DNA from 3 places in the Nocardia sp. NPDC051570 genome. Region 2 is predicted to be linked to each of the others. Evidence: riboswitches for the same ligand, from Rfam matches in the RefSeq annotation. Region 2 holds a riboswitch; each other region holds the start of a gene.
What was found. A riboswitch is a leader RNA that binds a small molecule or an ion and turns the genes downstream of it on or off. The one in region 2 is predicted to bind cobalamin.

Region 1: another riboswitch for cobalamin. It lies ahead of ACIA76_RS04200 (CbtB-domain containing protein); the one in region 2 lies ahead of cobN (cobaltochelatase subunit CobN).
Region 3: another riboswitch for cobalamin. It lies ahead of metE (5-methyltetrahydropteroyltriglutamate--homocysteine S-methyltransferase); the one in region 2 lies ahead of cobN (cobaltochelatase subunit CobN).

Annotation. Positions count from the first base shown of each region.
Region 1 covers NZ_JBITDI010000002.1:142,865-146,132, forward strand. The annotation lists gene ACIA76_RS04185 (amidase) at 1-156, opposite strand, end outside; gene ACIA76_RS04190 (histidine phosphatase family protein) at 222-803, opposite strand; gene ACIA76_RS04195 (CbtA family protein) at 800-1,654, opposite strand; gene ACIA76_RS04200 (CbtB-domain containing protein) at 1,678-1,893, opposite strand; cobalamin riboswitch at 1,930-2,070, opposite strand; gene ACIA76_RS04205 (hypothetical protein) at 2,121-2,318, shown strand; gene ACIA76_RS04210 (transglycosylase family protein) at 2,506-2,838, opposite strand.
Region 2 covers NZ_JBITDI010000001.1:119,842-123,109, forward strand. The annotation lists gene cobN (cobaltochelatase subunit CobN) at 1-1,322, opposite strand, end outside; cobalamin riboswitch at 1,356-1,479, opposite strand; gene ACIA76_RS00530 (hypothetical protein) at 1,771-2,010, shown strand; gene ACIA76_RS00535 (hypothetical protein) at 2,012-2,335, shown strand; gene cobG (precorrin-3B synthase) at 2,367-3,268, shown strand, end outside.
Region 3 covers NZ_JBITDI010000007.1:21,091-24,358, forward strand. The annotation lists gene ACIA76_RS18810 (pyruvate carboxylase) at 1-841, opposite strand, end outside; cobalamin riboswitch at 1,042-1,276, shown strand; gene metE (5-methyltetrahydropteroyltriglutamate--homocysteine S-methyltransferase) at 1,412-3,268, shown strand, end outside.

The DNA of each region.
Region 1 (3,268 bases), on a different contig from region 2:
CTGATCGAATCGGGTCAGATACACCCCGAGGGTTTCGTCGTAGGTATCGGCCGCGGCCAGCGCCCGCTCCACCAGCTCGGTCGCGCTCACCGCACCGTCGCGCAGCGCGGCCGCGGCCGAGGCGAGGGTCGTTGGCGTCGAAGAGGTTTCGAACATCTCACCCCAATCGCTCGGTCCCCAGATCTTGCCACGGCGACCGGCGACGCGCCGGACGGAAACGCCTACCCGACAGGGGTCAGGGGGTGGGCCGTGGTGCGCAGGGTCCAGGCCGAGGGGCGGCCGTGCAGAGTGGTGACCGACAGCGGCGGAATGTCCACGCGCCACAAGGATTTCGGGGGCGCGTCGAGCGCGAGCAGGACCACGGCGCGCACGATCGCGGGATGGGTGACCGCGGCGATGCGCCGGGGCGATGCGGTGAGGGTCCCCAGCCAGGTCCGGACGCGCTCGAGCAGTTCGACGATCGATTCGCCGCCGGGCGGCCGATGAGCGGGATCGGTCAGCCAGGCCATGAGATCCTCGGGCGCGAGTGCGTCCATGGACCGCCCCGACCAGTCTCCGCAGCGCCAATCCCCCAGCGCCGGTTCGGATGTCGCGGCCAGACCCAGCCCCTCGGCGGTCTGGCGGGTGCGCAGCTCGGGCGCGGTCACGACGAGCTCGGCACGCTCGAGCCGCACCGGGCGGGCGGCGCGGGCCACCGCCCGCGCACCCGGCTCGCTGAGCGGTTCATCGGCCGGGAAGCGGGCCGCGGTGACCGCCTCGGTGACCGCATGGGTCACCAGCGCGAGCCGGGTGACCTCGCTCATACCAGCGGTGCCGTCGCGGTCTCGCCGCGCACGGTGTCGCGCCCGAACAGCCGGGTGCTCAGCGAGGCGAAGCCGACGCCGATCACGGTCCACAGGATCGCCTGCGCCAGCACCGAATACAGCCGGAAGTAGAACAGATCGTCGGCCGGGAACCCGGGGAAGACGATCCGGCCCGACGGATCGGTCAGCGGCTGCGGCGTCTCGGTCGCGAAATCGCCGTAGGCCTTGTCGACCGACAGATGTCCCAGTGACGGCAGCAGCGCGATCACCACGGCGATCACGACGACGAAGGCCACCGCGGACACCAGTGTCGCGTACCAATTGCCCAGGCGTGCCTGGAGTCTGCGGCCCAGCCAGATCGCCGCCAGCAGCAGCACCACGGAGAGCAGCATCATCAGCAGGTACAGGCCGGTACGCTCCTTGATGGACTCCGGATGCCCGATCGACGGCGGATTGGCCGGATACTTCAGGAACGGCACGGCATACAGCGCGAGGAACATACCCCCGGCGACCAGCAGCGCCAGTGGACGCGGGGCGAGGCGGCCGACCCGGCCGAGTGCGAGGGTGTACACCACCGCGAACAGCGCGCCCATGGCCAGACCGAAGACGATCACGCCGAATCCGAGTCCGATGTTGGACTGCACCGTGCGGGTGAACAGCTCCACGTCCTGGGTGTGGTCCATGCCGTGCCCGGCGGCCTTCTCCAGCGCCATCTGCGCATCGTCACGGCCGCTCTCGTAGTCGATGGCGCGCCCCATGACCGGCTCGGCCAGCACGCGGGCGAAGAGGAACGCCAGCAACCCGCCCAGACCGCCGAACAGCACGCCCAGGCCGATGATTCGCTTTTCCATTGTGTGAACTCGATTCCCGCGGACTAGTGGCAGGGGAATCCGAGGAAATGCCGGCCGTCGTGCACGAACTCGTGGACGTGCATATCGCTGCCGAAGATCGACACCGCGCCCTGATCGACGCCGATGAAGTACAGGGCCAGCAGCGCCAGCACCGTGGTACCGACCAACCACAGGGCGGTGCTGGGAATCGAGAGTGATACGGCGGGCGCGCCGGATCGGGGAGCGTAGGACGTAGCCACGAAAACTCCTTAACTACAGGGGATTACGCGTCCCCGTCGTCGGACAGTACCGGCGATGTGAGGGTCTGGCTCGCACCCCGGCGGGGTGCTCACAGTGGCGCGACCGCTCCGGCTTCACACCGGATTCCTCGACTCATCGCCCACTCACCATACGAAACCGCCGACTTCCAGGTCAATCGCCGCGCACCGCACACAACCGGTGCCGCCCGCCCCGGGCTCCGCACAGAGTGCGCAACGCTGATGTGCTCGACGCGCCGCTGCCCACCGCACGCGAGATCGAGGGCGGGAAGCACTGTTTCACACTGGTCGAGCAGGAGGATTCGACGGTGCGGCAGCTCATCGCCACACTCGATGGCGGGCGCGGACATCGAATCTTCGTCGGGACGCCAGAACAGGTTGCCGATGAATTGCATTGTTGGTTCTAAGCGGATGATTCGGAGGGTTTGACCATCATGCCGACGTATCTTCCGGGCGGGCTGGAGGATTTCATCGATCGGATGGCTCCGATCCTTCGGGAGCGCGGTCTGTTTCACACTGAATACACCGCGGATACAAGAAACGGTCCGCCCTCGACATTCGAGGGCGGACCGTCGTACGCGGGTTTCGCGAACCTCAGAGGTAGGAGCCGCACACGGGCCACGCGCCGGGGCCCTGGGTGGCGAGCACGTTCTCCGCGACGCGGATCTGCTCGGAGCGGCCGGCGTGGGCGGGGTTGCCCGAACCGCCGTTGGCACTCCAGGTGCCCTGGGTGAACTGCAGGCCACCGTAGAAACCGTTGCCGGTGTTGGCGCCCCAGTTGCCACTGGACTCGCATTCGGCGACGGCATCCCAGTTGTGACCGCTCTCCGCGGAGGCGGCGGCCGACAGGCCGAACGGAACGGCGACCAGAGCGGCGGCGACAGCGGTGAATCCGAATGCGCGGGTGAACTTCCGGTTCCGAGACATAGTGGGTTTCTTCCCCTGCGCCCAGCCGGCCCGGCGGCAATGCGTCACCGGGTCCCCGTCCCCAGGAATGTCGGGTTCGAACTCGGATCGTGGGACAGGGTTGCCGGTGTTCACCGATCCGAGTTGCGGCCCGCCTCTGCGAGCCGGAGATGACGGTAACCAGAAAATCGCTGCCAATCACGTAGCGATAACATAAACGCAGTCTCAACCGATGAATGAGACTGCCATCGTTTGCGCAGATCGCATGGGAAGAAACGCGGACTACATATCTGTAGTTACCCAGTCGTTATGTGGGTGAGATCACCGCTTGATAGTGATTCGGGTCGCAACCGCCTTGACAGGCCCGCGCGGGCATTCGAATCACGCTGAGCGTGGATCTGGGCAGGAGGCCGGTCCGCGGGCCAGGATCGGCCCGGATGGTCGCGGGCTC
Region 2 (3,268 bases):
GGTCCCCACGCCTCGATGACCGCCTCCCGCAATTGTGCGGGCAGCGTCTCGAACCAGGCGGCGTAGCGGCGGGCGCCGATGCGAATCGGATTGCCCTCCAGCTGTTCGGCGGTGAGCCAGTCCGGATCCTGTCCGCCCGCGGCGATGAGCGCGTGGATCAGCGCGTCGCCGTCGCGCTCGGCCAGCCCGGGCACCTCGCCCGGCGCGCCGAGATCGTAACCGGCCGACTGCATCTCGGTGAGTAACCGGATCGCGCTGGCCGGGGTGTCCAGGCCGACCGCATTGCCGATGCGGGCGTGCTTGGTCGGATAGGCCGACCACACCAGCGCCACCCGCCGACGCTCGGCGGGAATGTGCCGCAGCCGGGCGTGGCGCACCGCGATGCCCGCCACCCGGGCGGCGCGCTCGGTATCGGGCACATAGGTCGACAGCCCGTCGGCGTCGAATTCCTTGAACGAGAACGGAACCGTGATGATGCGGCCATCGAATTCGGGCACCGCCACCTGGGTGGCCACATCGAGCGGGGACAGCCCGTCGTCGTTGTCCTCCCACTGGGCGCGGCCGCTGGTCAGGCAGAGCGCCTGCAGGATCGGGACGTCCAGATCGGCCAGCTCGCCGATATCCCAGGCGGCGTCGTCGCCACCGGCCGCGGCCGTCGCGGGGCGGCTGCCGCCCGCCGCGAGGACCGTCACGACCAATGCGTCGGCGGTGCGCAGGGCCTCGATCAGATCCGGTTCGGCCGTGCGCAGCGAGGCACAGTACAGCGGCAGCGGACGCGCCCCGGCATCCTCGATGGCCGTGCACAGCGCGTCGATGTAGGCGGTGTTCCCGGCCAGATGCTGGGCGCGGTAGTACAGCACGGCGATGGTCGGCGCCGCGGCGTCGAAACTCCGTGCGGTGCGCTCCAATTCACCCCAGCTCGGCAGCTGCACCGGCGGCTCGAAGCCGTGACCGGTGAGCAGCACGGTATCGGACAGGAAGTGGTGCAGCTGGCGCAGATTGCCCGGTCCGCCCGCGGCCAGGTAGTTGTGCGCGTCGGCGGCGACGCCGCCGGGCACGGTCGAGCATTCCATCAGCTCGGCGTCGGGCGCCATCTCGCCGCCGACCGCCACCATCGGAATTCCGCTGGCGCGCAACGCCTCCAGACCCTCTTCCCAGGCGCGGCGGCCGCCCAGAATACGCACCACCACGAGGTCGGCGCCGTCCAGCAGCGCGGGCAGATCCTCGACCAGCAGGCGGGCCGGATTGCCGAGCCGGAATTCGGCTCCGCTGGCACGCGCGGACAGCAGGTCGGTGTCGGAGGTGGACAGCAGTAGGATCACGGTTCGGCCTTCCCTCGGGTGACGCGCCCAGCACGGATGTCGCGCTCGCCGAGAGGGTCTGACTGTCACAGTGGCGCGACCGCACCGGAATTGCACCGGTTTCCTCGTTGTCGACGAGCCCCCGGATGCTACATCGCCCCGGGTGGGCCTCGGCCGTCGGCCGCGCGCCCGCATCGACCACAGTGCCCGCGGTGCGGTCCCGAGGCAACGATTGGTCTACCTCGCACCCCTTCCGACGATCCGCACTCCTTATGGCGGCGTGTCGGGAGGCGTGTCGAGTCGCGCGGGATGCGGGGCCGCCGCAGCCGTGACATTGCGCATCATCTGCGCATTTCCGATATCGGACCGACCGGTCGGAGCGTACGCTGTGCATATGCCGAACTCACCTGGGTGGGCCAGGCGAAATCGCTTCGCTGCCTGGTCGGGAATTGTCTGCATGATGGTTGCCGTGGCATTGCTAGCCATGGCGCTCGCGGCGGCTGCGGGACACCGCAGCGGATTGGCCATCGTCGCCGCCGGAGTGTGTGCGGCCGTGGCCATCACGGGCCTGCTGGTGTTCGAATCGACGGTGCATCGGGATCGGGTCGATCAGCACGAGACGCCGCATCTGTTGTCCGACAGCTATGTTCCGGAACCGCCGTGGAAGGGGCATGAGCACGAGGAGCGGCCGGAGAGGGGATGGTCCTGAGATGCCCGCGACCCCGAACTGGGTTCGGCGCAATCGTTTCGTCGCCTGGGTCAGCTACTTCTGCGTCCTGATCGGATTCGCGACGCTGGCCATGGCGCTCACCGCCGCCGCGACGGGCCACGCTCGCTGGGCCGTCCTGTGTGGCGGGCTCTGCGCGGCCGCGTTCATCATCGCCATCACGTTGTTCGGCACGACGGTCCACCGCGATCACGTCGACCGGCACGCTACGCCGAATCTGATCGCCGACCCGTGGCAACGCACCCCACCCTTCGCCGCCCGCCGCGGCACCCGCACCGAATCCGAGCGCTGGCGGCCCCACGGCTGACCGCCGCGGCGAGTCGTAGGCTTGGGTGGCCATGACTCGTTCCGAACCCGACTCCTGTCCCGGTGTCCTGCGCCTGCATCCGGCCGCGGACGGTCCCCTGGCGCGAATTCGTCTGCCGGGCGGTCTGCTTCGGCCCGCCCAGGTACAGGCCCTGGCCGAGGCCGCGCGGGAGCTGGGTGACGGCGCGATCGAGCTCACCTCCCGCGGCAATGTGCAGCTGCGCCGGATACACGATGCCGACGCGCTGGCCGAGCGGCTCGCCGCGGTGGATCTGCTGCCGAGCCCGGCCCACGAGCGGGTGCGCAATATCGTCGCCTCGCCGCTGTCGGGCCGGGTGGGCGGCCGGGTCGATGTGCGGGCGCTGGTGGCCGCCCTCGATGCGGATCTGCGGGCCGCGCCGCGGCTCGCGGAATTGCCGGGGCGGGTGCTGTTCACCCTCGACGACGGGCGCGGCGATGTGAGCGGGCTGGGCGGTGACCTCGGGGTGCACGCGACGGATTCCGACACCTTCGCACTGCTGCTGGGTGGGCGGGACAGTGGGATTCGGCTCGGCCGCGAGCAGGTCGTGGCGGTGCTCGTCGAGGCCGCGCACCACTTCCAGGATCTGCGCGGAGATCACTGGCGGCTGCAGGAGATTCCGCACGGTCCGGCCCGGATCGCCGCGGCGCTCGGACTCGCCGCCGTCGCCGAACCGGTGGAATCGGCCGCGCCTCAGGATGTTCCGATCGGCTGGTTCGTCCAGGCCGACGATCGAGTGGCGCTCGGCGCCGGGGTCCCCCTGGGCAGCCTGCCCGCCCGGACCGCGGAATTCCTTGCGGCCGTGGACCGTCCGCTGATCGTCACGCCGTGGCGCAGCCTGATCGTGCCCGACCTCGACGAGTGGACGGCCGAGCAGGTCGTGCGGGTGCTGGCGCCCATGGGCCTGATCTTCGA
Region 3 (3,268 bases), on a different contig from region 2:
GCTCGTCGAGCAGGAATTCGACCGTGCCCGCGCAGCTGTATCCGATCTGCCGCGCGAAGGCCACCGCGTCGGCGCAGATCCGTTCGCGCAGAGCGGGATCCAGATTCGGCGCGGGCGCCAGCTCGATCACCTTCTGATGCCGCCGCTGCAGCGAGCAGTCCCGCTCGAACAGATGCATCACATTGCCGTGCTCATCGGCCAGGATCTGCACCTCGATATGGCGGGGATTGATCACCGCCTGCTCCAGGAACACCGTCGCGTCGCCGAAGGCCGATTCGGCCTCGCGCATCGCGGCCTCGATCGAATCGCGCAGCTGACCCGGCTCGGCCACCCGGCGCATACCGCGCCCGCCACCACCGGCGACGGCCTTGACGAAGATCGGGAATTGCATCGACTCCGCGGCGACCGACAACTCGTCCACATCCGAGGAGGGCGCGCTGGAATCGAGCACCGGCAGCCCGGCAGCCTTGGCGGCGGCGATGGCGCGGGCCTTGTTGCCTGTGAGTTCGAGCACAGCCGAGGACGGCCCGATGAAGGTGATGCCCTCGCGCGCGCAGGCGGCGGCCAGATCCGGATTCTCCGACAGGAAGCCGTAACCCGGATAGACGGCATCCGCGCCCGCGGTCTTCGCGGCCTTGATGATCTCCTCGATGGACAGATACGCCCGCACCGGATGACCCGGCGTACCGATCTGGTAGGACTCGTCGGCCTTGAGCCGATGCACCGAATTGCGGTCCTCGTGGGGGAACACCGCGACGGTTCCGATGCCGAGTTCGTAGGCAGCGCGGAAGGCCCGGATGGCGATTTCACCGCGGTTGGCGACCAGCACTTTGGAGAACATCCGCCTAAGGTACCTGCCCGGTGAGCGGCGCCGAACCCGTGATCCGGGCTTCGCAACCATCCTCACAAACCGATCCCGCGATCTGCGAAGTTGTGTTACCGCTGCGCCGATCGCCTCCGGAATATCCCCGCGTCCCGCGTCGCTTATGCTCAACAGTGCAGCTGGTTCGTTGCGCCGACGAGTTGGAGCCCCGAGCGTCGGATACGCAGCGTCGAGCCGGTCCCTGGACCGGCGAGAGGGAACCCGGTGAGAATCCGGGACTGTCCCGCAGCGGTATGCAGGAACGACCGCCGTCATCAGCACTGGAAGCCTCCGGGAAGCGACGGCCAGTAGGAATCCGGCGAAGTACATGCCGGGCCCATATGGGGTGGCGTAGGCCGGGTCCATACGGGAAGCCTGCGAGTCCGAAGACCTGCCGACTGTGCCGGATACGCCGTATCCGGCGGCCACCGCCTCGTGGATCGGGCGGGCGGACACCAGTGTTCATACCGTGTCGTTGGGTATGGCGAAACTCGGGCGCTCCGTCTGCTTGTGGCGGTGACCCGTGGCTTCCAGCACTGGAGACATACCGTGACTGTCACAGCACATACACCTTTCACCGCAACCGTTCTCGGCATTCCGCGTATCGGGCCGCGGCGCGAACTCAAGCGCGCGATCGAGAGCTATTGGGCCGGTCGCATCGGCGCCGCCGAACTGGAGAGCGTCGCGAAATCCCTGCGGACCGACCATCTGACCGCCCTGCAGGCGGCGGGCCTGGATTCGGTACCGGTCGGCACCTTCTCCTATTACGACCAGGTGCTCGACACCGCGGTCCTGTTCGGCGCGCTGCCTCCGCGGGTCGCCGGGATCTCCGACCCGCTGGACCGGTACTTCGCCGCCGCGCGCGGGGCCGAGTCCATCGAACCGCTCGAGATGACCAAGTGGTTCGACACCAACTATCACTACCTCGTCCCCGAGATCGGGCCCGGCACGACCTTCGCGCTGCATCCGGACAAGCCGCTCGCGGAGCTGCGCGAGGCGCTGGCGCTCGGCGTGCCCGCCCGCCCGGTCGTGGTCGGCCCGCTGACCTTCCTGAAGCTGGCCAAGGGCCTCGACGGCACCGTGCCGCTGAGCAAGCTCGACGAGCTGATCCCGCTCTATCAGGAGCTGTTGCGGCAGTTGGCCGCCGCGGGCGCCGAATGGGTGCAGCTGGACGAGCCGGTGCTGGTCACCGATCTCACCGACGACGAAATCGCCCTGGTTCGTAGCACTTACACCACGCTGGCGCAGACGCCGGAGCGGCCCGCGATCCTGGTCGCGACCTACTTCGGCCGCCCGGGGCCCGCGTTGGCGGAGCTCGCGGCGACCGAGATCGAGGGCGTGGCACTCGATTTCACCCGCGGCACCGGTGTCGCCGACGTCGCGGCCGTGCCCGCACTGGCGAACAAGCTGGTCGTCGCGGGCGTCGTGAACGGCCGCAATGTGTGGCGCAACGATCTCGACGGCTCCCTGGCCATCCTGGGCACGCTGCTGGGCAGCGCCGGGAAGCTGGCGGTGTCGACGTCGAGTTCCCTTCTGCACGTGCCGTATTCGCTCACCGCGGAGCCGGATCTTGACCCGGCGCTGCGGTCGTGGCTGGCGTTCGGCGAGGAGAAGGTGGCCGAGGTTCGCACTCTGGCCACCGCGCTGCGCGACGGCACCGAGGCCGTGGCGGACGAATTGTCCACCGCCCGTGCGGCCCTGGCGGCTCGCCGCGAGGACGCCCGGCTGCACAACGAGACCGTGCGGACGCGCCTGAGCACCCTCGGCCCCGACGCGGACCGGCGCGCGCCCGCCGAGGAACGCCGTGTGCTGCAACGCGATCGGCTGAAGCTGCCCGCGCTGCCGACCACCACGATCGGCTCGTATCCGCAGACCTCGGCGATCCGCAAGGCGCGAGCGGCGTTGCGCTCCGGCGAGATCGATGCCGCCGAGTACAAGCGGCGGATGCGCGCCGAGATCGACGAGGTCATCGCCCTGCAGGAGCGGCTGGGCATCGACGTGCTCGTGCACGGCGAGCCCGAGCGCAACGACATGGTGCAGTACTTCGCCGAGCAGCTGGACGGCTTCGCCGCCACGCACAACGGCTGGGTGCAGTCCTACGGCACCCGCTGCGTGCGGCCGCCGATCCTGTTCGGTGACGTGGTGCGGAACGCGCCGATGACGGTGGAGTGGATCGCCTACGCGCAGTCGCTGACCGAGAAGCCGGTCAAGGGCATGCTGACCGGTCCGGTGACGATCCTCGCGTGGTCGTTCGTGCGCGACGATCAGCCGCTGGCCGATTCGGGCCGACAGGTGGCGCTGGCCATCCGGGACGAGACCGTCGATCTGCAGAGCGCCGGAATCCGGGTCATCCAGGTGGATGAGCCGGCCCTGCGCGAGCTGCTGCCGCTGCGCGCGGAGGCCAGG